Regions from separate parts of the Neobacillus canaveralius genome, predicted to be linked through region 1. Evidence: a T-box and tRNA genes for the amino acid it is inferred to sense, from the RefSeq annotation. Region 1 holds a T-box; the other regions hold tRNA genes.

Region 1 (5,289 bases):
ACAGAATTTCTTAATGAATATTCGGCTAGCCAGGCAGGTTGCGGTCCTCGTTTGTTTGATTTAGTGTCGCATTCAATTCTTTCCCGACCCTTCTTTATCCATTCCTGTAACGTGGCAGGAACATGATTTTCTTCAAAGTGGAATACAGCAATATCACCAATGGCAGGAGGAAAGGGACTTTTCCGAATGTGGTTTTTCAGGTTCGATAATACCTTTTCATAATCCATTTCAGAACAAAAATGAAACCATTGCTGAACAGTTTCGTCTTTAAATATGCAATTGGAGTAAACCGATTCAATCATTACTAAGAGTTTGACAACCTCTTCCTTGGTCATAGATTTTCCTCCTGTTACAAGATTTTACCTTCCTGAATCAACCGTTCAACATGATAAGATATTAGCTTTTTCTTTAATTTTTCTTCTCGTTGGCATTCTCTCCGCTTCTAGTTTTGTCCCAATGACCTTTTCTCAATACAATACGCTGCTAATTTTGCGTCGTTAACCTACTAAAGAATAAATTTTAAATTTTATTTGTTTTAGGTGACATAAATGCTGCACTGATTCGACTAATTTATGAGTATAAAAATTTGGAGGAAAAATGGAGTTGACCAGCTGATGATTAGTGACAAGATTTCGGAGTGGTTTTCCTTGTACAACAAAGATATATACCATTTCTTAGTTTATTACATTGGGTCAAGTGATGTAGAAGATCTGGTGCAGGAAGTTTTTATCCGAGCCATTAAAGGCTTTGATACTTATCAGAAAAAATCAAGTCCTAAAACCTGGCTTTTTTCGATTGCACGCCATTTGGCGATAGATGAAATGAGAAAAAGGAAGCGTTTAGGGATGATGCAAAAGATTTGGTTCTGGGATGAGCAAACAGATAAGGAAACACCTGAGAAAGTTCTCCAACTAAATGAAAATAACAAGGTGCTTTATCAAGCAATCCAATCCTTAAAAGTCAATTATCGAGATGTCATCATCCTTCGAGGGATTAAAGAATTTTCTGTATCAGAAACCGCATCCATATTAAATTGGAATGAAAATAAGGTTAGAACTACCTATCATCGTGCGTTAAAGACACTTCAAAAAAATTTAGGAGGAATTTCTCTATGAAAGATAATGAGAAATTTTATGAATTGGAGAAGAAAATTCGAGCATTACCTGAACCTGATTATGATAAAAAGTTTACGAAAGAGACTCAAGATAACATCCATGAAAATCTATTACAAATTGCAAGGGTATATGACAAGAAGAAAAAGAGAGCTGCAATAATGAAAAAGATTTCAGTAGGTTTAGCAAGTATTGCTGCTTTCGTGTTAATCTCCATTCTTACGATTCCAATAATAGGTCTTGATTCAAATCAACAAGGGCAACCAGGTAAAGGAGAACCTACTGTAGATAAAAACAAGGATAAAGAGGATATAGATCAAAATAAACATGAAGAAAACCTGTATGAAAATGCAGAATATGGATTTAGCTTTACGTTACCCGTAAGTTGGGAAGGCTATCAGATTGTTTCGGATTCTTGGGAAGGAATTTCTACTGATCAACAACAGATAGAAAATGGGCAAATTCTTTTAATAAGACACCCTGATTGGACGGAAGAAAAACCGAGACAAGATATTCCTATTATGATTTTCACTCTTAAACAATGGTCATCACTTCAAAATGGGGAATTTCATATTGGTGCAGCACCGATTGGTCCAACCTTGCTAGGACAAAATACTGAATATGTTTTTGCACTTCCAGCTAGATATAACTTTGCATTTCTAGAGGGCTATGAAGAAGTGGAAACCATTATAGAAAACAACCCGCTTCAACCGAAAAATGTAGTGAAGTAGCTTTGTTAAGTATCACTTTAACCAAATTCGGTTTATGCAAGATTATGGTAAAATGATATTACTATCTTAAATAATCCCTATCCATTACCTGGTCAACACCTTCAGGGGTAAACTGCTTAACAGGCTCTTAGGAAAATTCCTAAGGCCTGAATATTATTATTAATTTGGATATTTTTAACTAATGATAAATATTGCATTCTTATATTTTTTTTGATAATATCGTTTCATAGCTAACGATTATGAAAATTAAAAGAGGTGATTCAACATTCATTCATTTAATGAGGATGGACAACTGCTTCCTGAAGAAATAGATACTATCAACAGCTTAACTAAAATCCCTATACATTCGTTAAATCTTGATGCAATTGCTGTCGTTACGAATATTTATCGAGTCGCACAAGGATTAAGAAACAAAATGGAACAGGAAGTTTTATCTCAATATGGATTATCATGGACAGCATTCTCCATGCTTTATGATTTATGGATATGGGAGTCAATCGAAACAAAAAAGCTAGCACACTCAGCAGGGGTCTCAAAAGCAACAATAAGCAATATAACCAAAACACTTGAGAGAAAAGAGCTTTGTTTCAGAAAAAGTGACCCCAGGGATAGAAGAATGACCTACGTTTTTCTAACAGAAAAGGGAAAGCAAGTGATGGAGAAACTATATCCACTTTTCCACAAAAACGAGGTCGAGATTGTATCTGGTTTGTCAGTAGATGAACAAAAACGGATGACAGTACTACTTAGAAAAGTAATTCGGGAAAATCAGTTTTAAAAAATCACACTAAAATATAGGAAAAGCTAGGACAGGAAACCCAGTAGTAGTTATCTCCCTGTTAACAGAGAGTCGATGGTTGGTGAAAATCGATACAAAGATAACGATGAATTACATTCCTTGAGCTTTCTTTGTGAAAATAAGTAGCAAAGAACGGACGAGCCGTTAATCGTTGAGTGGAAGGATTGTGTCCTTCAATTAGGGTGGTACCGCGTGTAAGAGTTAAAACCACGTCCCTTTTTATGGGATGTGGTTTTTTTATATTTATTTTAGGAGGAAACGAACATGACCAATTTTTTAGAACTATTGAACGAAATGCAAAGAACCGAGGTAAAGAGACAAATGGCTATTTACAGCCAAGGTGTCCAGGAAATTATTCCAACTGAAGAATTAGAAAATAAAATTGCCAGGTCAATTTTAGAGAAAAAACCGTTAAAAATAAAGTTAGGCTTAGATCCTTCTGCTCCGGATGTTCACCTTGGACATACAGTGGTACTTAACAAAATGAGGCAATTTCAAGAAAATGGACATATCATCCAACTCATTATTGGTGACTTTACTGGGAAAATTGGGGATCCGACTGGAAAATCCATAGCTAGAAAACAATTAACTGATGAGGAAGTCAAACATAATGCTAAAACCTACTTCGAACAATTTGCCAAGGTGATTGATATGGCAAAGGTCGAATTACACTATAACTCTAGTTGGTTGTCCAAATTAAATTTTGAAGATGTCATTCAACTTGCCGGAAAAATCACTGTAGCTAGGCTTTTAGAAAGGGATGACTTTGAAGAAAGAGTTGCTTTAGGGAAGCCTATTTCCCTGCATGAATTCTTCTACCCTTTAATGCAGGGTTATGATTCTGTGGTATTAGAATGCGATATAGAACTAGGTGGAACGGACCAGCATTTCAATATTTTAATGGGTAGGCATTTTCAAGAAAAGTTTGGAAAAGAGAAGCAAGTCGCCTTGTTAATGCCTTTATTAGAGGGGCTTGATGGTGTTGAGAAAATGTCTAAATCAAAGAAAAACTACATTGGTATAGATGAAAGTCCACAAGAAATGTACGGAAAAGCAATGTCTATACCTGATGAGTTAATGAATAAATACTTCCAATTGATTACAGATTTTACACCTGAACAAATTCAGAACATTAAAGAGCAAATTCATTCGGATATATTACATCCAAGAAATGCGAAAATGCTGCTGGGGAAGACAATCGTTAGAATGTACCACGGACCTGAAGAAGCGGAAAAGGCTGAACAGCACTTTATTTCGGTATTCCAACAGGGGTCAATTCCTGAAGAAATCCCAGTAAGGGAGTGGCAAGGAGATTTATTAATTTCAATTATCGACCTACTGGTTGATTTGGAATTGTTTAGCTCTAAGAGTGAAGCTAGAAGAATGATAGAAAATAGAGGCGTAAAAATAAATGGAAATACGATTGAAGATACTAAAATGGAGCTTACTATCGTTAATGACTTAATTGTTCAGGTTGGTAAACGTAAATTTGTAAAGATACAGCTCTAAATGAGAATGAAGACTAGACAGGCTTTTTTAGTAAACTAAAGGTAAGAAGGTGTAATATGAAAAAGGTTATTTTTATGGATGTTGATGGAACGCTGGTGAATGATAATGGTGTGATACCAGAATCAGCTAAAATTGCAATACGTAAGGCTAGGGCCAAAGGACATCTTGTCTTTCTATGCACAGGGCGTTCTAAAGCTGAACTATTTCCAGAAATATTAGAAGTTGGATTTGATGGTATTATTGGTGCAGCTGGAGGCTACATTGAGGTAGGACAAGAGATATTATTACATGAACGTGTGAAAAAAGGGGACGTTTCCCATCTCGTTGATTTTTTTAACAAACACGAAATTGACTTTTACTTAGAGTCAAATGGGGGCTTATATGCCAGTAAAAACTGTAAACAACATATCAATACGATAATAGAGAAATTACTAATTGATAAACCTGAAGCCAGAGAAGAAGTTGAAAAGGGATTACAGCCTTTTCATGACTGTTTAATTGATGATGAGGATTTGGTTCGAGATGATATTAATAAAATCTCATTTTTAGGGTCAGATTTACCCATTGAGATTATTAGAGGAGAATTTGAATCAAAATTCAACGTTATTCCCAGCACCGTACCACTATTTGGAAAGAATAGTGGAGAATTATCAGTTCCTGGTATTCATAAGGCAACAGCCATTACAAAGCTGCTTCAGCATTTAAAAATAGATAACGAAGATACCTTTGCATACGGAGATGGTTTGAACGATTTAGAAATGCTTGAATTTGTTCAGCATGGTATTGCCATGGGAAATGCGAAAGAAGAAGTTAAGAAAGCAGCTGACGATATTACCGATACACACGACAATAATGGTATTTATAACAGTTTTAAAAAATATGGTTTGATTTAAATAGACATTGAAAAATCAGAGATTAATTAGTCTCTGATTTTTTTATATATTGACCATTATTACGAACAGAACCCACTTAAACATCGTTTCTGTTCCTTCGTGAACAAAATGGACAAAATGATTATTAAGTTTTTAATGCTGTTTAAATGTATAATCTATAAAATATTCAAAAATTTTGTAAAATTAAGAAAACGTTTACAAGGGGGAATTGAAATGTTTTCTATCAAAAAAATCTCGGCAGTAAT
Region 2 (5,289 bases), 980 kb from region 1:
ACGGGATAAGTGCTGAAAGCATCTAAGCATGAAGCCCCCCTCAAGATGAGATTTCCCATAGCGTCAAGCTAGTAAGAACCCTGAAAGATGATCAGGTTGATAGGTCAGAGGTGGAAGCGTGGTAACATGTGGAGCTGACTGATACTAATCGTTCGAGGACTTAACCAATTTTTTATGGTGAACTCGTTTTTACAACTTCTTCTGAAATTATCTAGTTTTGAGGGAATGAATTTTTTTCAAAAACCTCTTGAAAAATCTCAAAAAGACAGTATAATAAAGATTGTCTTTGAGAAAAGTAGTCTGGTAATAATGGCGAGAAGGTCACACCCGTTCCCATACCGAACACGGAAGTTAAGCTTCTCAGCGCCGATGGTAGTTGGGACTTTGTCCCTGTGAGAGTAGGACGTTGCCAGGCTGCAATTCTATTGTTATTCCGCAGTAGCTCAGTGGTAGAGCTATCGGCTGTTAACCGATCGGTCGTAGGTTCGAGTCCTACCTGCGGAGCCATTCTTTTATGGAGAGCTGTCCGAGTGGCCGAAGGAGCACGATTGGAAATCGTGTAGGCGGGTAACCCTGTCTCAAGGGTTCAAATCCCTTGCTCTCCGCCATAAAACATTAACTTTTTATTGGCCCCTTGGTCAAGTGGTTAAGACACCTCCCTTTCACGGAGGTAACACGGGTTCGAATCCCGTAGGGGTCACCATTACAAGGTTAACACAGTTTAGTTTTAAAATATGGAGGATTAGCTCAGCTGGGAGAGCATCTGCCTTACAAGCAGAGGGTCGGCGGTTCGATCCCGTCATCCTCCACCATGATTATTTCATTGAATTTTTATTGTCGCGGGGTGGAGCAGTCCGGTAGCTCGTCGGGCTCATAACCCGAAGGTCGCAGGTTCAAATCCTGTCCCCGCAATTGGTCTGGTAGTTCAGTTGGTTAGAATGCCTGCCTGTCACGCAGGAGGTCGCGGGTTCGAGTCCCGTCCAGACCGCCATTTTTATTAAAAAGGCGTAATATTGTGGCTCAGTAGCTCAGTCGGTAGAGCAAAGGACTGAAAATCCTTGTGTCGGCGGTTCGATTCCGTCCTGAGCCACCATTTTTATTCTATTGATTATTTGCTTGCCGGTTTAGCTCAATTGGTAGAGCAACTGACTTGTAATCAGTAGGTTGGGGGTTCAAGTCCTCTAGCCGGCACCATTAGGTTGAAACTTCATATTATGTGGAGGGGTAGCGAAGTGGCTAAACGCGGCGGACTGTAAATCCGCTCCCTCCGGGTTCGGCGGTTCGAATCCGTCCCCCTCCACCAATTTTACTTACAATAGTAAAAATAAATTTCCATTATAGGGGTATAGTTTAAAGGTAGAACGAAGGTCTCCAAAACCTTTGGTGTGGGTTCAATTCCTACTACCCCTGCCAATTAATTTTATTATGGCGATTGTGGCGAAGTGGTTAACGCACCTGATTGTGGTTCAGGCATTCGTGGGTTCGATTCCCATCAGTCGCCCCATATAACCATCATTAAAGAAAAATTTATCATTGGGCTATAGCCAAGCGGTAAGGCATCGCACTTTGACTGCGACATGCGTTGGTTCAAATCCAGCTAGCCCAGCCAATTCGCGGAAGTAGTTCAGTGGTAGAACACCACCTTGCCAAGGTGGGGGTCGCGGGTTCGAATCCCGTCTTCCGCTCCATCATATGGCGGCATAGCCAAGTGGTAAGGCAGAGGTCTGCAAAACCTTTACCACCGGTTCGAATCCGGTTGCCGCCTTCATTCTTTCTTAAGATTTAATAGCGCATATTATTGCGCCGGGGTGGCGGAACTGGCAGACGCACAGGACTTAAAATCCTGCGGTAGGTGACTACCGTACCGGTTCGATTCCGGTCCTCGGCATTATCTTTACAAATTTTATTTTGCCGGTGTGGCGGAATTGGCAGACGCGCACGACTCAAAATCGTGTTCCTCTGGAGTGTCGGTTCGACCCCGACCACCGGTATCTAAAAACACCCACAAATGTTGTTAAATCAGCATTTGTGGGTGTTTTTTTCTTCAGTAAAATAGTCATCTGGTTCCCTTTGAACCCGAAGAAACATGCAAGAGGGATCAGAAGTCCATCTGGTCTTAGGTAATTGAAATCGACCATTGAATGTTTAGCTGATATGTGTGGACGAAAACAAAAAAAAGTATGTCTTTCTGTGAATTGTTTTGGCTATTTAACAATCTCACAAGAAGAACATACTTTTTCATTTTTATTAAACTCTTTTTACTTATCGCAGAGTGATTTCATTTTTCTTTTGCTCTCCCGTTTTCCTAAACTGCCTGTTTTGTATTGGGCAGGCTTTCTTCGGGAAGTTCAATTCTCCTAGGTTTATTAACGATAAAGATATAGGATAGAGCTCCGACAAGAAGGATACTCGCCACAAAAACTAAAGCACCACTAAAGGACTGCGTCTTGCTTAAGATAATTCCAATGACAATAGGTGTAACAATTCCTGCTATATTTCCAATTGTATTAAATATTCCACCTGTTACTCCTAAAAGCTCTTTAGGTGCCATGTCTCCAACAAGAGTCCAAGTAAGTCCAGCTAGTCCTTTTGCGAAGAACGCAACTGACATTATAACAATAATTGCTACCGTAGACTGTGTATAGTTTGCTAACACAATGGTGCTTGAAAGAAGGAATCCTGTAATAATCGGAGTTTTACGAGCTACTGCTAAGGATTTTCCTTTTTTCAATAATGTGTCAGAAACGAAGCCGCCAATAATCCCTCCAACAAACGCAGCTAAAAATGGAATCGATGCGATAAAACCAACCTTAATTATAGACAAGCCTTTTTCTTGAACCAGATAGGTCGGGAACCAGGTTAGGAAAAACCAAACAATGGTATTTAATGCGTATTGTCCAATGTAAATTCCAATCATTTGTCTGTTTGTTAGTAATAATCGGATATGCGCCCATTTTACTTTTGTCTTCTTTTCTCCAGCATCTGCGAAGCCGCCGCCATCTTTAATATAGTTGATTTCTTGCTGGTTAACGCGTGGATGGTCGGATGGGTCACGGACTAGCTTAAACCAGAAGAAAGACAAAATCATTCCAATTCCACCGGCAAAATAGAAAATATAATTCCAGCCCATTTTCTGCAAAAGCCATGCTAATACTGGTGTAAAAAGAGCTAACCCGAAATATTGTGCTGAGTTATAAATCGCTACTGCTCTGCCTCGTTCATGCTGAGGGAACCACATCGTTGTCATTCTGCTATTTGCAGGAAACGAAGGTGCTTCCGCAATTCCGACGATAAATCTTAAGAGGAATAAGGTAAGAAAACTGCCGACAAATCCTTGAAAAAAGGTGAATAAAGACCAAACAAATAGACCAATACCATATACTTTACGTGCTCCAAACCGATCAAGCAGCCAGCCGCCTGGTATTTGAAAAAACGTATAGGCCCAGTTAAATGCAGAAAAGGCAAGACCTAGTTTTACAGCATCTAAATAGAGATCCTCTTTCATAATCGGTGCAGCAACACTTAAAGCCGAACGGTCAATATAATTAATGACTGTTGTAACAAATAATATGGCAAGAATTAAATAACGTGCATTACTTTTTCCCGCATAGGAATTGGTTGATTTTGCATTTCCACTCATTTATTGTTCCTCCTCTTATTGTTAAATAGATTATCAGAACCTCTTTGGATTTTTATGACTCCAATTAACCTTTGAATTCTACTAATGCAGCGAGGAGAGCTTTTATATATCCGATTGAATACACATAGCCAATATTGTTATAGTTCCATTGAATACAAGTGTTGGGCCAACTTGGGTTGTGTTCAATTTGAACCCCTTCAAGGATTGGAACATGGTCCGGATTCAAGCAGCCGTTATAGCCGACTTTATCTAGTTCAAGTAAAACCTTAAACATGTTCATATCACCGTCATCTAGAAGTGCTTCCTCAAAAGCCTTTGTGGTTGGCAGGCTTCCTCTGACATTACGGAAATGAACGAGAAAAATCTTATCTTTTCTGCCATAGTTGTTAATTTCATTTAATACAAGGGAACTTCCGCCTTCCTCTGCTCTTGTTCCAACACAGTAAATATAGCCGACATTCTTGCTTGGGAATGCATCTATGAGACGGTGATAGCCTAGACCTCCAAATAGAGTCTCAGGATGCGGTGCATCTGAAGGATGCATTCCTAGTAGTACATTACAGTCTTCAGCGACTGGAACCATTTCTGTATAAGCATCACAGAAACGCTGCCACACATGTTCATATTCCTCTACCGTCGGATGAGTAAAGGTTTCCTTTGTAAACCCTAGACTTTCTCCCCGAGCAATCATTCCACCTCTCTGAAAGGAACGGTATTTAGTTGTTAAATGCGGGAATACATCTCCTTCAAATCTTTGTCTAACAAGTGGCACTCTGGCTTCACCAAAAACTTTTATCGCATTTATTGAGTTTTCTAGTTCTTTCTCACTGCCGGGTTCATTATTCATAAATTTCATAGTCATATCAGGCAAAGTTACACGATTGATATCCATTCCATAAGAACGAATTCTTCTTCTTAACTTCAACAATTGGTCTAAATCGGGATAGCCTTGTTCTTTTACACCAGCAAAAGCAGAACCTTTTCCAAAGTCGATGCAGTCTACACCTAACTGACTTAATTGCCGTAAATCTCCATCTGTTAAATCTGTTGTATACGATGTGATTGATATTTTCATCACGGTTACATCATCCCTTCTATATGGAACTATTAAATGGTCAAAATATAGACACTAAAAAATATCTTTTAACTTCATAAAAAACCGGTTCGTTATAGTAAGATTGTAGTATGAATTCGGTTTCAACGAAAATACTCGTTTTTTATAGCAAAAGCATAAGGAATTTTATAGCAAAAAAGGGAGGGTGCTGTAAATGGACTTTCGAGATTTGGCAATTCTACAAGTTATCTATGAAGAAAAGAACATAAAAAAGGCAGCAGACCGATTGTTTATTTCGCAGCCTGCAATTACGTATCGGATTCATCAATTGGAAAAGGAACTTAATATAGACCTGCTTATAAGGGGGAATAAAGGAGTTCAATTCACTTTGCAGGGGGAATTTCTGGTTGAAAGTTCAAAAAATCTATTACATCAAAGAGACAATCTTATCGAACAGGTACAAAATATGGGGAACGAAGTCCAAGGTACGTTGCGACTTGGTGCTGCCAATAATTTTGCTATCTACATGCTGCCTCCTATTCTAGCTAGCTTTACTAAAGCATTTCCTAAGGTGAAAATTCAACTTAAAACTGGT
Region 3 (5,289 bases), 3.3 Mb from region 1:
GTAGCGAAAGACGGGTGAGAATCCCGTCCACCGTATGCCTAAGGTTTCCTGAGGAAGGCTCGTCCTCTCAGGGTTAGTCGGGACCTAAGCCGAGGCCGAAAGGCGTAGGCGATGGACAACAGGTTGATATTCCTGTACCACCTCTTTATCGTTTGAGTGATGGGGGGACGCAGGAGGATAGGGTAAGCGCGCTGTTGGATATGCGCGTCCAAGCAGTTAGGCTGGTAAGTAGGAAAATCCGCTTACCGTGAAGGCTGAGCTGTGATGGCGAGGGAAATATAGTACCGAAGTTCCTGATTCCACACTGCCAAGAAAAGCCTCTAGCGAGATAAAAGGTGCCCGTACCGCAAACCGACACAGGTAGGCGAGGAGAGAATCCTAAGGTGTGCGAGAGAACTCTCGTTAAGGAACTCGGCAAAATGACCCCGTAACTTCGGGAGAAGGGGTGCTTTTTGAGGTGAATAGCCTCGAAGAGCCGCAGTGAATAGGCCCAGGCGACTGTTTAGCAAAAACACAGGTCTCTGCGAAGCCGCAAGGCGAAGTATAGGGGCTGACGCCTGCCCGGTGCTGGAAGGTTAAGAGGAGGGGTTAGCGCAAGCGAAGCTCTGAATCGAAGCCCCAGTAAACGGCGGCCGTAACTATAACGGTCCTAAGGTAGCGAAATTCCTTGTCGGGTAAGTTCCGACCCGCACGAAAGGCGTAACGATCTGGGCACTGTCTCAACGAGAGACTCGGTGAAATTATAGTACCTGTGAAGATGCAGGTTACCCGCGACAGGACGGAAAGACCCCGTGGAGCTTTACTGTAGCCTGATATTGAATTTTGGTACAGCTTGTACAGGATAGGTAGGAGCCTGAGAAACCGGAGCGCTAGCTTCGGTGGAGGCGTCGGTGGGATACTACCCTGGCTGTATTGAAATTCTAACCCGCACCCCTTATCGGGGTGGGAGACAGTGTCAGGTGGGCAGTTTGACTGGGGCGGTCGCCTCCTAAAGAGTAACGGAGGCGCCCAAAGGTTCCCTCAGAATGGTTGGAAATCATTCGCAGAGTGTAAAGGCACAAGGGAGCTTGACTGCGAGACCTACAAGTCGAGCAGGGACGAAAGTCGGGCTTAGTGATCCGGTGGTTCCGCATGGAAGGGCCATCGCTCAACGGATAAAAGCTACCCCGGGGATAACAGGCTTATCTCCCCCAAGAGTCCACATCGACGGGGAGGTTTGGCACCTCGATGTCGGCTCATCGCATCCTGGGGCTGTAGTCGGTCCCAAGGGTTGGGCTGTTCGCCCATTAAAGCGGTACGCGAGCTGGGTTCAGAACGTCGTGAGACAGTTCGGTCCCTATCCGTCGTGGGCGCAGGAAATTTGAGAGGAGCTGTCCTTAGTACGAGAGGACCGGGATGGACGCACCGCTGGTGTACCAGTTGTCTTGCCAAAGGCATCGCTGGGTAGCTATGTGCGGACGGGATAAGTGCTGAAAGCATCTAAGCATGAAGCCCCCCTCAAGATGAGATTTCCCATAGCGTCAAGCTAGTAAGAACCCTGAAAGATGATCAGGTTGATAGGTCAGAGGTGGAAGCGTGGTAACATGTGGAGCTGACTGATACTAATCGTTCGAGGACTTAACCAATTTTTAAAAGCGAACTCGTTTTACAAACTTCTTCTGATTATCTAGTTTTGAGGGAATGATACCTCAATAAAATAGTCTGGTAATTAAGGCGAGAAGGTCACACCCGTTCCCATACCGAACACGGAAGTTAAGCTTCTCAGCGCCGATGGTAGTTGGGACTTTGTCCCTGTGAGAGTAGGACGTTGCCAGGCTACCCCTTTGGGGCTATTTTTTTGCCTCAAATATTATTACGGCCCCTTGGTCAAGTGGTTAAGACACCTCCCTTTCACGGAGGTAACACGGGTTCGAATCCCGTAGGGGTCACCAACATTTTCTCGCGATAGCGAAAATAATGTTCCATCTATATGGAGGATTAGCTCAGCTGGGAGAGCATCTGCCTTACAAGCAGAGGGTCGGCGGTTCGATCCCGTCATCCTCCACCAATTTAATTTCAAGAAATGAAGTTTATCTTTGATACGCCGGGGTAGCTCAATTGGTAGAGCAACTGACTTGTAATCAGTAGGTTGGGGGTTCAAGTCCTCTCGCCGGCACCATGCTTCTTGCTACGTTGATTTTACATCATCGGAAGCATGCGCAAAATCCCGAAAGGGATTTTAAGCAGAGAAAATGAGTTTAGATAAATCTCATTATTCGAGCCATTAGCTCAGTTGGTAGAGCATCTGACTTTTAATCAGAGGGTCGAAGGTTCGAGTCCTTCATGGCTCACCAAGTTATTTTCGTTAGAAAATAACCAAAGTTTTTTCGCGAAGGCGAAAATAACTTTCCATTTTAATATGCGGGTGTGGCGGAATTGGCAGACGCACCAGACTTAGGATCTGGCGCCGCAAGGCGTGGGGGTTCGACTCCCTTCACCCGCACCAAGTTATTTTCGTTAGAAAATAACCAAGAATTTTTGCTAAGCAAAATAATCTTCCATATATGCGGAAGTAGTTCAGTGGTAGAACACCACCTTGCCAAGGTGGGGGTCGCGGGTTCGAATCCCGTCTTCCGCTCCAATGTTGCCGGGGTGGCGGAACTGGCAGACGCACAGGACTTAAAATCCTGCGGTAGGTGACTACCGTACCGGTTCGATTCCGGTCCTCGGCACCAAGTTATTTTTCGGAGAAAAATAACTTTCATTAAAATGCGCCCGTAGCTCAATTGGATAGAGTGTCTGACTACGGATCAGAAGGTTATGGGTTCGACTCCTTTCGGGCGCGCCATATAATACGGGAAGTAGCTCAGCTTGGTAGAGCACTTGGTTTGGGACCAAGGGGTCGCAGGTTCGAATCCTGTCTTCCCGACCATGCTTTTAATAACAAAATGGGGCCTTAGCTCAGCTGGGAGAGCGCCTGCTTTGCACGCAGGAGGTCAGCGGTTCGATCCCGCTAGGCTCCACTTATTCGGAGGAATACCCAAGTTCGGCTGAAGGGATCGGTCTTGAAAACCGACAGGCGGGTCAAACCGCGCGGGGGTTCGAATCCCTCTTCCTCCTCCATAATTTCTATATTCTTATTGTCGCGGGGTGGAGCAACGAGCATTGCTTCAATGAATTAACTGCGAGTTGTATCAATCGAGTTGCTGCTTGAATAGTCTTACTGAGATTGATACAGTCCTAAACTAGGGGCATGGATATAATTTAATATTTTTATTGTCGCGGGGTGGAGCAGTCTGGTAGCTCGTCGGGCTCATAACCCGAAGGTCGCAGGTTCAAATCCTGTCCCCGCAATTAAGTTATTTTCAAGAAAAATACTTGAAAAAACTTTGGTCCGGTAGTTCAGTTGGTTAGAATGCCTGCCTGTCACGCAGGAGGTCGCGGGTTCGAGTCCCGTCCGGACCGCCATTTTTTATATCAGTAGGGTAACTCTACTGTTGATATAGATATAGATTGTATGGCTCAGTAGCTCAGTCGGTAGAGCAAAGGACTGAAAATCCTTGTGTCGGCGGTTCGATTCCGTCCTGAGCCATCATTTTTTTAAACTTTTTTTGTCTTTTATATTTGGAGGGGTAGCGAAGTGGCTAAACGCGGCGGACTGTAAATCCGCTCCCTCTGGGTTCGGCGGTTCGAATCCGTCCCCCTCCACCAAGTTATTTTCGTTTGAAAATATCCTAGGTTTTTTGCTGAAGTTAAAAATAACCATTATGGCGATTGTGGCGAAGTGGTTAACGCACCTGATTGTGGTTCAGGCATTCGTGGGTTCGATTCCCATCAGTCGCCCCAATGAATTTTAATAAATTGGGTTAGCTCTTTAAAAGTTTGGGCAGCATAGCCAAGTGGTAAGGCAGAGGTCTGCAAAACCTTTATCCCCGGTTCAAATCCGGGTGTTGCCTCCAAATTTTAATATGCGGGTGTAGTTTAGTGGTAAAACCTCAGCCTTCCAAGCTGATGTTGTGAGTTCGATTCTCATCACCCGCTCCAATTTTGGGCCTATAGCTCAGCTGGTTAGAGCGCACGCCTGATAAGCGTGAGGTCGATGGTTCGAGTCCATTTAGGCCCACCAGAATTTTTTGCGAAGCAAAATAATTTGTTATTATTCCGCAGTAGCTCAGTGGTAGAGCTATCGGCTGTTAACCGATCGGTCGTAGGTTCGAGTCCTACCTGCGGAGCCATTTTTTCAAGTTAAGGACGGTTAGCCTGTTCCTTTTAAAAATAGTTAAAAAACCCCCTTTAAGAAATAATCATTTTCTTAAAGGGGGTTTTTTCAATATCATATACATTCTTGGTTTTTCAGTCAGCTCAATCGTCAAATCTTTTGGATTATTTTTCACATTAAAGACCCTTTAGGAGGGGTACACGTTTCTTTTATTTCCTCTTTGTACTTCAACTTCACTTTTCAATCCTTTCACCAATGAAAAGCACATGACGATCATGATGATCGCAAAAGGGAGTGCAGCTGCAATGGAAGCTGTTTGTAATACATTCAGCCCGCCAGCTAAAAGCAATACAGCAGCTAAAGCGGATTGAATGACACCCCATGTCATTTTAATTTTATTCGATGGATTTAACGTGCCGCCTTCACTTAGCATTCCTAATACAAATGTGGCTGTATCGGCGACAGTTATATAATAAATTGCTACGACAGCAAACCCTAAAATACTTAGCACAGAACTTAATGGAAGATAATCAAAGAATGTGAAGATTGACAATGAAACGTCCTCGGTAATCTTTTTTGCCAGGTCATGGCTGCCTGTGTTTTGAACCAATTCAAGTGCTGAGCCGCCAAAGATCGACATCCAGAGACATGTTCCCAGGGTAGGCACAACCAACACGCCAATCACAAATTCCCTTACTGTTCTTCCTTTTGAAACCCTTGCAATAAACATACCAACAAAAGGTGCCCAAGCAATCCACCATGCCCAATAAAATAGTGTCCAGGAGGCAATCCATTCCCCTTCACCAAAAGGCTTTAACCTTAAACTCATATGTATAAAGTCACTAATATAAAGACCAGTCGTATTAAAGAAAACCTTAATTATAGTCAGAGTTGGACCCACAATCATAATCAGCAGCATGATCAGAAAAGATAGAATCATCGCAGCATTGGATAGGTATTGAATACCCCTTTCTAATCCTGTATTGATGGAAATAATAAAAATAACTGTTGCGACAACAATCACAATCATTTGAACAAATAACTCATTGGGAACACCGAATATTTCATGCATTCCGGCTGTAACCTGCATG
Region 4 (5,289 bases), 1.7 Mb from region 1:
CCGTTGTTGTGATATTTCTTACGCCTTTTGTTGGAATAAAACGATTGACAATCAAAAAGAGTAAGAGTGCAATGAATAAATAATTAATAAATTCCATTCCTTATAACCTCCAATTTTTGGGGATATGAAATTAAATGAACAGATTGACATTACCATCTTCAGCTTCAGCTAAATAGGCTGCCACTCCTGCATATTCAATGTTGTCTAACAGTTCTTCTTTTTGAAGACCTAGTAAATCCATCGTCATGGTACATGCAATTAATTTTACATCCTGTTCTTGCGCCATCTCAATGAGTTCTGGAAGAGGAAGCGCATTGTGTTTTTTCATTACTTTTTTGATTAACTTAGGACCAAAACCAGCAAAGTTCATTCTTGATAATCCCATGTTGTCAGCGCCTCTAGGCATCATTTTGGCAAACATTTTTTCCAAAAATCCTTTTTCAACTGAAATACTTTCATCTTTTCGTAAAGCATTTAACCCCCAGAAAGTGTGAAAAATCGTTACTTCATGATCATAAGCAGCTGCACCATTTGCAATAATATAAGCTGCCATTGCTTTATCATAATCACCGCTTAATAGGACGATAGTAGTTTTTTTCTTTTCTGTCATTTTAATGACCTCCTGTTTTATTTACCCTATAGGGTATTTTCGTGATTAAAAAAATTACCCCTATGGGTATCATAGTAACAAAAATAAAAGAGGGTGTCTACCCTTTTTTATCGGCTTCTTACTAATAAGTTTACTGCATCCTTAATTAACTCTTCCGCGCTTCTTTCATTTGTTTCTTCGGCTTTTCGAACACATTCAACTAAATTGGAGCTCACAATGACTCCTATTGTTCGATCAATAGCTGTACGAGCGGCAGACAACTGAGTTATTACGTCTTTACAATCCTTATCTTCTTCCATCAATCGTAAGATTCCTCTTAATTGCCCTTCGATACGTTTGACTCTATTTTTAACTTGATCATTATACTCCATTATTTTTACCTCCTAACAGTCAACTATTATTTCCAAACTCAATTTTATACCCCTAGAGGTATAAAGTCAATACAAATTCACCTATAAGAAAGTTCGCTATAAATAGTGGCTATGAACGAAACCTTGGCATATTCTTTATTTCTTTCTGATCCAAAATTTAATAAGCTTTTCTTCTTGTTGCATTTTTAAGAGAGTATGGCCAGCATTTTTTGACCAGGCTGGCAGGTCATTTAAAGCACCCCGGTCAGTCGCAAGAAGTTTAATGACTTGTCCGCTTTCCAGTGTATCGATACCTTTTTTCAATTTAATGATTGGCATTGGGCAGGCTAATCCACTAACATCTACTACGGTATCAGCTTTTATGCCATTTTCTATTGCTTCTATGACCTCAGTTTCGCCAAGGTCATTTGTTTTTGGTCTCATCACTTTTATTCAAGTTGTTACCATATACAGAGGAGTACGTTTTCCAACCGCCATCGACATTCTTAACGTGATAACCATGATTCTTTAAAATACGGCTTGCTAAATAGCCTCTTAAGCCAACCTGACAGCTTACATAAACAGTCTTATCTTTTGGAATTTCAACCAATTTATTTCTAAGGTCGTTTAGTGAGATATTAATTGAACCTTTAATAAAACCAAATTCTCTTTCCATTGGTTCTCGAACATCAATTAGTAGTCCACCTTCAGCAACGATTTGATCGACTTCATGCCATTGGATATGTTCTAATTCACCCTCCATAATATTCGTTGCCACATAACCTGCCATATTTACAGGGTCTTTTGCTGATGAAAATGGAGGTGCATAAGATAATTCTAAATTTGTTATATCCTCAACGGTTAAGGCACCCTTAATAGCTGTCGCAATAACGTCAATTCGCTTATCAACACCGTCTGCACCTACTGCCTGGGCACCAAATATCTTTCCAGTTTCTTTATTAAATATCAATTTTAATGCAATCGGTGCTGCTCCTGGATAGTAACCAGCATGAGAACTTGGGTGAATATGGACCACTTCATAGGCAATCCCTAAACGTTTTAATGTTTTCTCATTGTTTCCTGTAGCAGCAACAGTTAAGTCAAATACCTTTGCAATCGAAGTACCTAATGTCCCCTGATACTTCTCGTTCTTGCCCATCATATTATTCGCAGCGATACGCCCTTGGCGATTGGCGGGTCCAGCTAATGGGATCATTGCCTTTGTACCACTAATGTAATCGACCACTTCTACAGCATCCCCAACGGCATAAATATCGTCATTCGATGTTTGCAGGAATTCATTTACAATGATTCCTCCGCGCTCTCCTAACTCAAGTCCTGCAGTATTGGCTAATTCATTTTCAGGTCTTACTCCAATTGAAAGAATGGTCATTTCTGTTAGAATTTCTCTTCCATCTGATAGCAGCACTTTTTTTCCTTGATCGGCGAATGAATGAACACCATTTTCTAAGATTAAGTTCACACCTTTTTCAATTAAGTGAGTGTGTAAAATACTGGCCATCTCAAAATCGATCGGTGCCATAATCTGATTGGCCATTTCAATAAGTGTAACTTGAATTCCTCTGTCCACAAGGTTTTCGGCCATCTCAATTCCTATAAATCCACCGCCAATAACAACAGCCCTTTTGGGATGATTATGATCAACATAGTTTTTAATTTTATCTGTATCTGGGATATTTCTTAACGTAAATAATGTCTGATTTTCATTTAACCCTGGAATTGGTGGTACAATTGGTTTTGCTCCCGGAGATAATAATAACTTGTCATAAGATTCATCATACACTTCCCCAGTTTGTAAATTCTTAATTGTAACTCTTTTGTTTTCTGGATTTATGTTCATTACTTCACTTAGATTGCGTATATCAAGATTAAATCGATCAGACATTCCTTTTACCGTTTGTACTAATAATTTACTTCTATCCTTAATCGTTTCACCAATGTAATAGGGTAATCCGCAGTTTGCAAATGATATATGTTCTCCACGTTCTACAAGAATAATCTCTACATCTTCACTGATTCTTCTTAATCTAGCAGCAGCAGTAGCTCCACCAGCAACTCCACCTACGATTATTACTTTCTGTGTCATAATAGTCCCTCCAAATTGATAATGTCTTTTTCATCACATTAAGTGAATAGTTATTCGGTATACCCATGGGGGTTTTATACCTATAAGGGTATTATATTACCGAAAAAATATATGTAAAGTCATTTTGGAGACTTTCATATATTCGTCACAATTAGATTCTCTGGACGAGTACCTCAATAATTAGTTGACTATAAAAAAAATAGGCCAATACTTTGATGAACAAAGCATTGACCTATTAGGTATTTCAGTTTTAATTGATACCGGTGGTCGGGGTCGAACCGACACTCCAGAGGAACACGATTTTGAGTCGTGCGCGTCTGCCAATTCCGCCACACCGGCAAATCATTGGCAGGGGTAGTAGGAATTGAACCCACACCAAAGGTTTTGGAGACCTTCGTTCTACCTTTAAACTATACCCCTATGGATGGAATGTTATTTCGCTAACGCGAAAATTTTTTGGTGGAGGGGGACGGATTCGAACCGCCGAACCCGGAGGGAGCGGATTTACAGTCCGCCGCGTTTAGCCACTTCGCTACCCCTCCACATTGGAGAAATAAATAATATGAAATTATGGAGGAGGAAGAGGGATTCGAACCCCCGCGCGGTTTGACCCGCCTGTCGGTTTTCAAGACCGATCCCTTCAGCCAGACTTGGGTATTCCTCCGCATTAAGAAAGTATTAATATTTGGTAGCGGCGGAGGGGATCGAACCCCCGACCTTACGGGTATGAACCGTACGCTCTAGCCAGCTGAGCTACACCGCCAAATATCTAATTAAGTTATAAGTTATTTTCACTAGCATGAAAACACTCTGATTATTTTGCTTCGCAAATTAATCTTGGTGGAGCCTAGCGGGATCGAACCGCTGACCTCCTGCGTGCAAAGCAGGCGCTCTCCCAGCTGAGCTAAGGCCCCAAAAATTGTACTTGATGGTCGGGAAGACAGGATTCGAACCTGCGACCCCTTGGTCCCAAACCAAGTGCTCTACCAAGCTGAGCTACTTCCCGATAAAATATGGCGCGCCCGAAAGGAGTCGAACCCATAACCTTCTGATCCGTAGTCAGACACTCTATCCAATTGAGCTACGGGCGCAATTTATACTATAACTTCTATTCTGAAAATGGTGCCGAGGACCGGAATCGAACCGGTACGGTAGTCACCTACCGCAGGATTTTAAGTCCTGTGCGTCTGCCAGTTCCGCCACCCCGGCAACATTGGAGCGGAAGACGGGATTCGAACCCGCGACCCCCACCTTGGCAAGGTGGTGTTCTACCACTGAACTACTTCCGCATTTATGGTAAGTTATTTTGCTATCGCAAAAAACTTTGGTGCGGGTGAAGGGAGTCGAACCCCCACGCCTTGCGGCGCCAGATCCTAAGTCTGGTGCGTCTGCCAATTCCGCCACACCCGCATATAATGTGATAATAAACAAACTAGAAAACTAAGTTGCTAACTTTGCTGCGTCGTATCAGCGACATTGATAATCTTACAACGAATTACGACAAAAATCAACACTAAATTTTAAGTTTTTTTTAAAAGTGCAAAATCACATAGTTATTATCCCACAATATCATAAATTCCCCAACCTACACTATGTAGATGTTGTAACGAAAAGATAAAAATATGTTTTAGAACCTTTTTATTGGGTAAAAATACAATATAATTCATTCCGCAATAAAGGAGATGATGCAACCTTGAGTTATAATCAAAAGAAAGACATCGAAAAAATGCCCGCAAATCAGGGAGATCAAGACGAAACCGTAACGAATAGTGAAAAGTCACCTGAATTTGATGTTTTCGGTACTGCCCTAAATGACCTGCACAGTCCTTTTGAATTCTAAAAAACCAGTGTATCAAAGAGACTGTTCTCTTTCATACACTGGTTTTTTTACTTGCGTTTTAACGCCTTCAAAATAATCGCTTCCCCATTAAATGAAATAATTTTTTCATCCTGTATGAGTATTCTAAATTTATTTTTAATCTCATCGGAAGATTCAAGAATAAACTTGGTTAAATGATTTTTATCCGTCTCCGAAAGCTTCATGTTGGCACACCACGATTCAAATCGAAACGTCTTCTCAAAACGATGCCATTCAAAAACTTCTAAACCGCTCTCCTCAAGTTTTTGTATCCATTCGGATTTTTTCCACGCACGAAAATGACTATAATCACGTATTTTCTCTATCGTATTATAAAATTGATCATATTCTTTCGTTTCAGGTA

The links. A T-box is a leader RNA that pairs with one kind of tRNA and senses whether it is charged. The one in region 1 lies ahead of tyrS (tyrosine--tRNA ligase), so its partner is inferred to be a tRNA-Tyr.
Region 2: it has a tRNA-Tyr gene. The T-box ahead of tyrS (tyrosine--tRNA ligase) is inferred to sense a tRNA for this amino acid. The anticodon was not compared.
Region 3: it has a tRNA-Tyr gene. The T-box ahead of tyrS (tyrosine--tRNA ligase) is inferred to sense a tRNA for this amino acid. The anticodon was not compared.
Region 4: it has a tRNA-Tyr gene. The T-box ahead of tyrS (tyrosine--tRNA ligase) is inferred to sense a tRNA for this amino acid. The anticodon was not compared.

What each region holds. Positions count from the first base shown of each region.
Region 1 is NZ_JBDFLL010000001.1:4,013,365-4,018,653, reverse strand. It holds gene ABC255_RS19980 (replicative helicase loader/inhibitor) at 1-335, opposite strand, end outside; gene ABC255_RS19975 (RNA polymerase sigma factor) at 573-1,115, shown strand; gene ABC255_RS19970 (hypothetical protein) at 1,112-1,843, shown strand; gene ABC255_RS19965 (MarR family transcriptional regulator) at 2,109-2,621, shown strand; T-box leader at 2,641-2,862, shown strand; gene tyrS (tyrosine--tRNA ligase) at 2,907-4,151, shown strand; gene ABC255_RS19955 (HAD family hydrolase) at 4,208-5,044, shown strand; gene ABC255_RS19950 (Bug family tripartite tricarboxylate transporter substrate binding protein) at 5,258-5,289, shown strand, end outside.
Region 2 is NZ_JBDFLL010000001.1:4,996,919-5,002,207, reverse strand. It holds rRNA gene ABC255_RS24555 (23S ribosomal RNA) at 1-168, shown strand, start outside; rRNA gene rrf (5S ribosomal RNA) at 300-415, shown strand; tRNA gene ABC255_RS24545 (tRNA-Asn) at 433-507, shown strand; tRNA gene ABC255_RS24540 (tRNA-Ser) at 517-608, shown strand; tRNA gene ABC255_RS24535 (tRNA-Glu) at 629-703, shown strand; tRNA gene ABC255_RS24530 (tRNA-Val) at 737-812, shown strand; tRNA gene ABC255_RS24525 (tRNA-Met) at 839-912, shown strand; tRNA gene ABC255_RS24520 (tRNA-Asp) at 915-991, shown strand; tRNA gene ABC255_RS24515 (tRNA-Phe) at 1,018-1,093, shown strand; tRNA gene ABC255_RS24510 (tRNA-Thr) at 1,119-1,194, shown strand; tRNA gene ABC255_RS24505 (tRNA-Tyr) at 1,219-1,303, shown strand; tRNA gene ABC255_RS24500 (tRNA-Trp) at 1,340-1,413, shown strand; tRNA gene ABC255_RS24495 (tRNA-His) at 1,429-1,504, shown strand; tRNA gene ABC255_RS24490 (tRNA-Gln) at 1,535-1,609, shown strand; tRNA gene ABC255_RS24485 (tRNA-Gly) at 1,614-1,688, shown strand; tRNA gene ABC255_RS24480 (tRNA-Cys) at 1,695-1,765, shown strand; tRNA gene ABC255_RS24475 (tRNA-Leu) at 1,803-1,888, shown strand; tRNA gene ABC255_RS24470 (tRNA-Leu) at 1,911-1,991, shown strand; gene ABC255_RS24465 (MFS transporter) at 2,306-3,640, opposite strand; gene ABC255_RS24460 (mannonate dehydratase) at 3,705-4,715, opposite strand; gene ABC255_RS24455 (LysR family transcriptional regulator) at 4,909-5,289, shown strand, end outside.
Region 3 is NZ_JBDFLL010000001.1:696,827-702,115, forward strand. It holds rRNA gene ABC255_RS03310 (23S ribosomal RNA) at 1-1,625, shown strand, start outside; rRNA gene rrf (5S ribosomal RNA) at 1,701-1,816, shown strand; tRNA gene ABC255_RS03320 (tRNA-Glu) at 1,857-1,931, shown strand; tRNA gene ABC255_RS03325 (tRNA-Val) at 1,972-2,047, shown strand; tRNA gene ABC255_RS03330 (tRNA-Thr) at 2,083-2,158, shown strand; tRNA gene ABC255_RS03335 (tRNA-Lys) at 2,258-2,333, shown strand; tRNA gene ABC255_RS03340 (tRNA-Leu) at 2,401-2,485, shown strand; tRNA gene ABC255_RS03345 (tRNA-Gly) at 2,546-2,620, shown strand; tRNA gene ABC255_RS03350 (tRNA-Leu) at 2,626-2,714, shown strand; tRNA gene ABC255_RS03355 (tRNA-Arg) at 2,751-2,827, shown strand; tRNA gene ABC255_RS03360 (tRNA-Pro) at 2,835-2,911, shown strand; tRNA gene ABC255_RS03365 (tRNA-Ala) at 2,930-3,002, shown strand; tRNA gene ABC255_RS03370 (tRNA-Ser) at 3,010-3,102, shown strand; tRNA gene ABC255_RS03375 (tRNA-Met) at 3,260-3,333, shown strand; tRNA gene ABC255_RS03380 (tRNA-Asp) at 3,371-3,447, shown strand; tRNA gene ABC255_RS03385 (tRNA-Phe) at 3,499-3,571, shown strand; tRNA gene ABC255_RS03390 (tRNA-Tyr) at 3,606-3,690, shown strand; tRNA gene ABC255_RS03395 (tRNA-His) at 3,750-3,825, shown strand; tRNA gene ABC255_RS03400 (tRNA-Cys) at 3,865-3,938, shown strand; tRNA gene ABC255_RS03405 (tRNA-Gly) at 3,950-4,023, shown strand; tRNA gene ABC255_RS03410 (tRNA-Ile) at 4,029-4,105, shown strand; tRNA gene ABC255_RS03415 (tRNA-Asn) at 4,140-4,214, shown strand; gene ABC255_RS03420 (glycine betaine uptake BCCT transporter) at 4,386-5,289, opposite strand, start outside.
Region 4 is NZ_JBDFLL010000001.1:2,268,152-2,273,440, reverse strand. It holds gene ABC255_RS11725 (rhodanese-like domain-containing protein) at 1-97, opposite strand, end outside; gene ABC255_RS11720 (DsrE/DsrF/DrsH-like family protein) at 131-610, opposite strand; gene ABC255_RS11715 (metal-sensitive transcriptional regulator) at 718-981, opposite strand; gene ABC255_RS11710 (sulfurtransferase TusA family protein) at 1,117-1,344, opposite strand; gene ABC255_RS11705 (CoA-disulfide reductase) at 1,385-3,067, opposite strand; tRNA gene ABC255_RS11700 (tRNA-Leu) at 3,326-3,406, opposite strand; tRNA gene ABC255_RS11695 (tRNA-Trp) at 3,414-3,487, opposite strand; tRNA gene ABC255_RS11690 (tRNA-Tyr) at 3,525-3,609, opposite strand; tRNA gene ABC255_RS11685 (tRNA-Ser) at 3,639-3,731, opposite strand; tRNA gene ABC255_RS11680 (tRNA-Met) at 3,754-3,830, opposite strand; tRNA gene ABC255_RS11675 (tRNA-Ala) at 3,906-3,981, opposite strand; tRNA gene ABC255_RS11670 (tRNA-Pro) at 3,997-4,073, opposite strand; tRNA gene ABC255_RS11665 (tRNA-Arg) at 4,082-4,158, opposite strand; tRNA gene ABC255_RS11660 (tRNA-Leu) at 4,188-4,276, opposite strand; tRNA gene ABC255_RS11655 (tRNA-Gly) at 4,282-4,356, opposite strand; tRNA gene ABC255_RS11650 (tRNA-Leu) at 4,393-4,477, opposite strand; gene ABC255_RS11645 (hypothetical protein) at 4,761-4,907, shown strand; gene ABC255_RS11640 (class I SAM-dependent methyltransferase) at 4,955-5,289, opposite strand, start outside.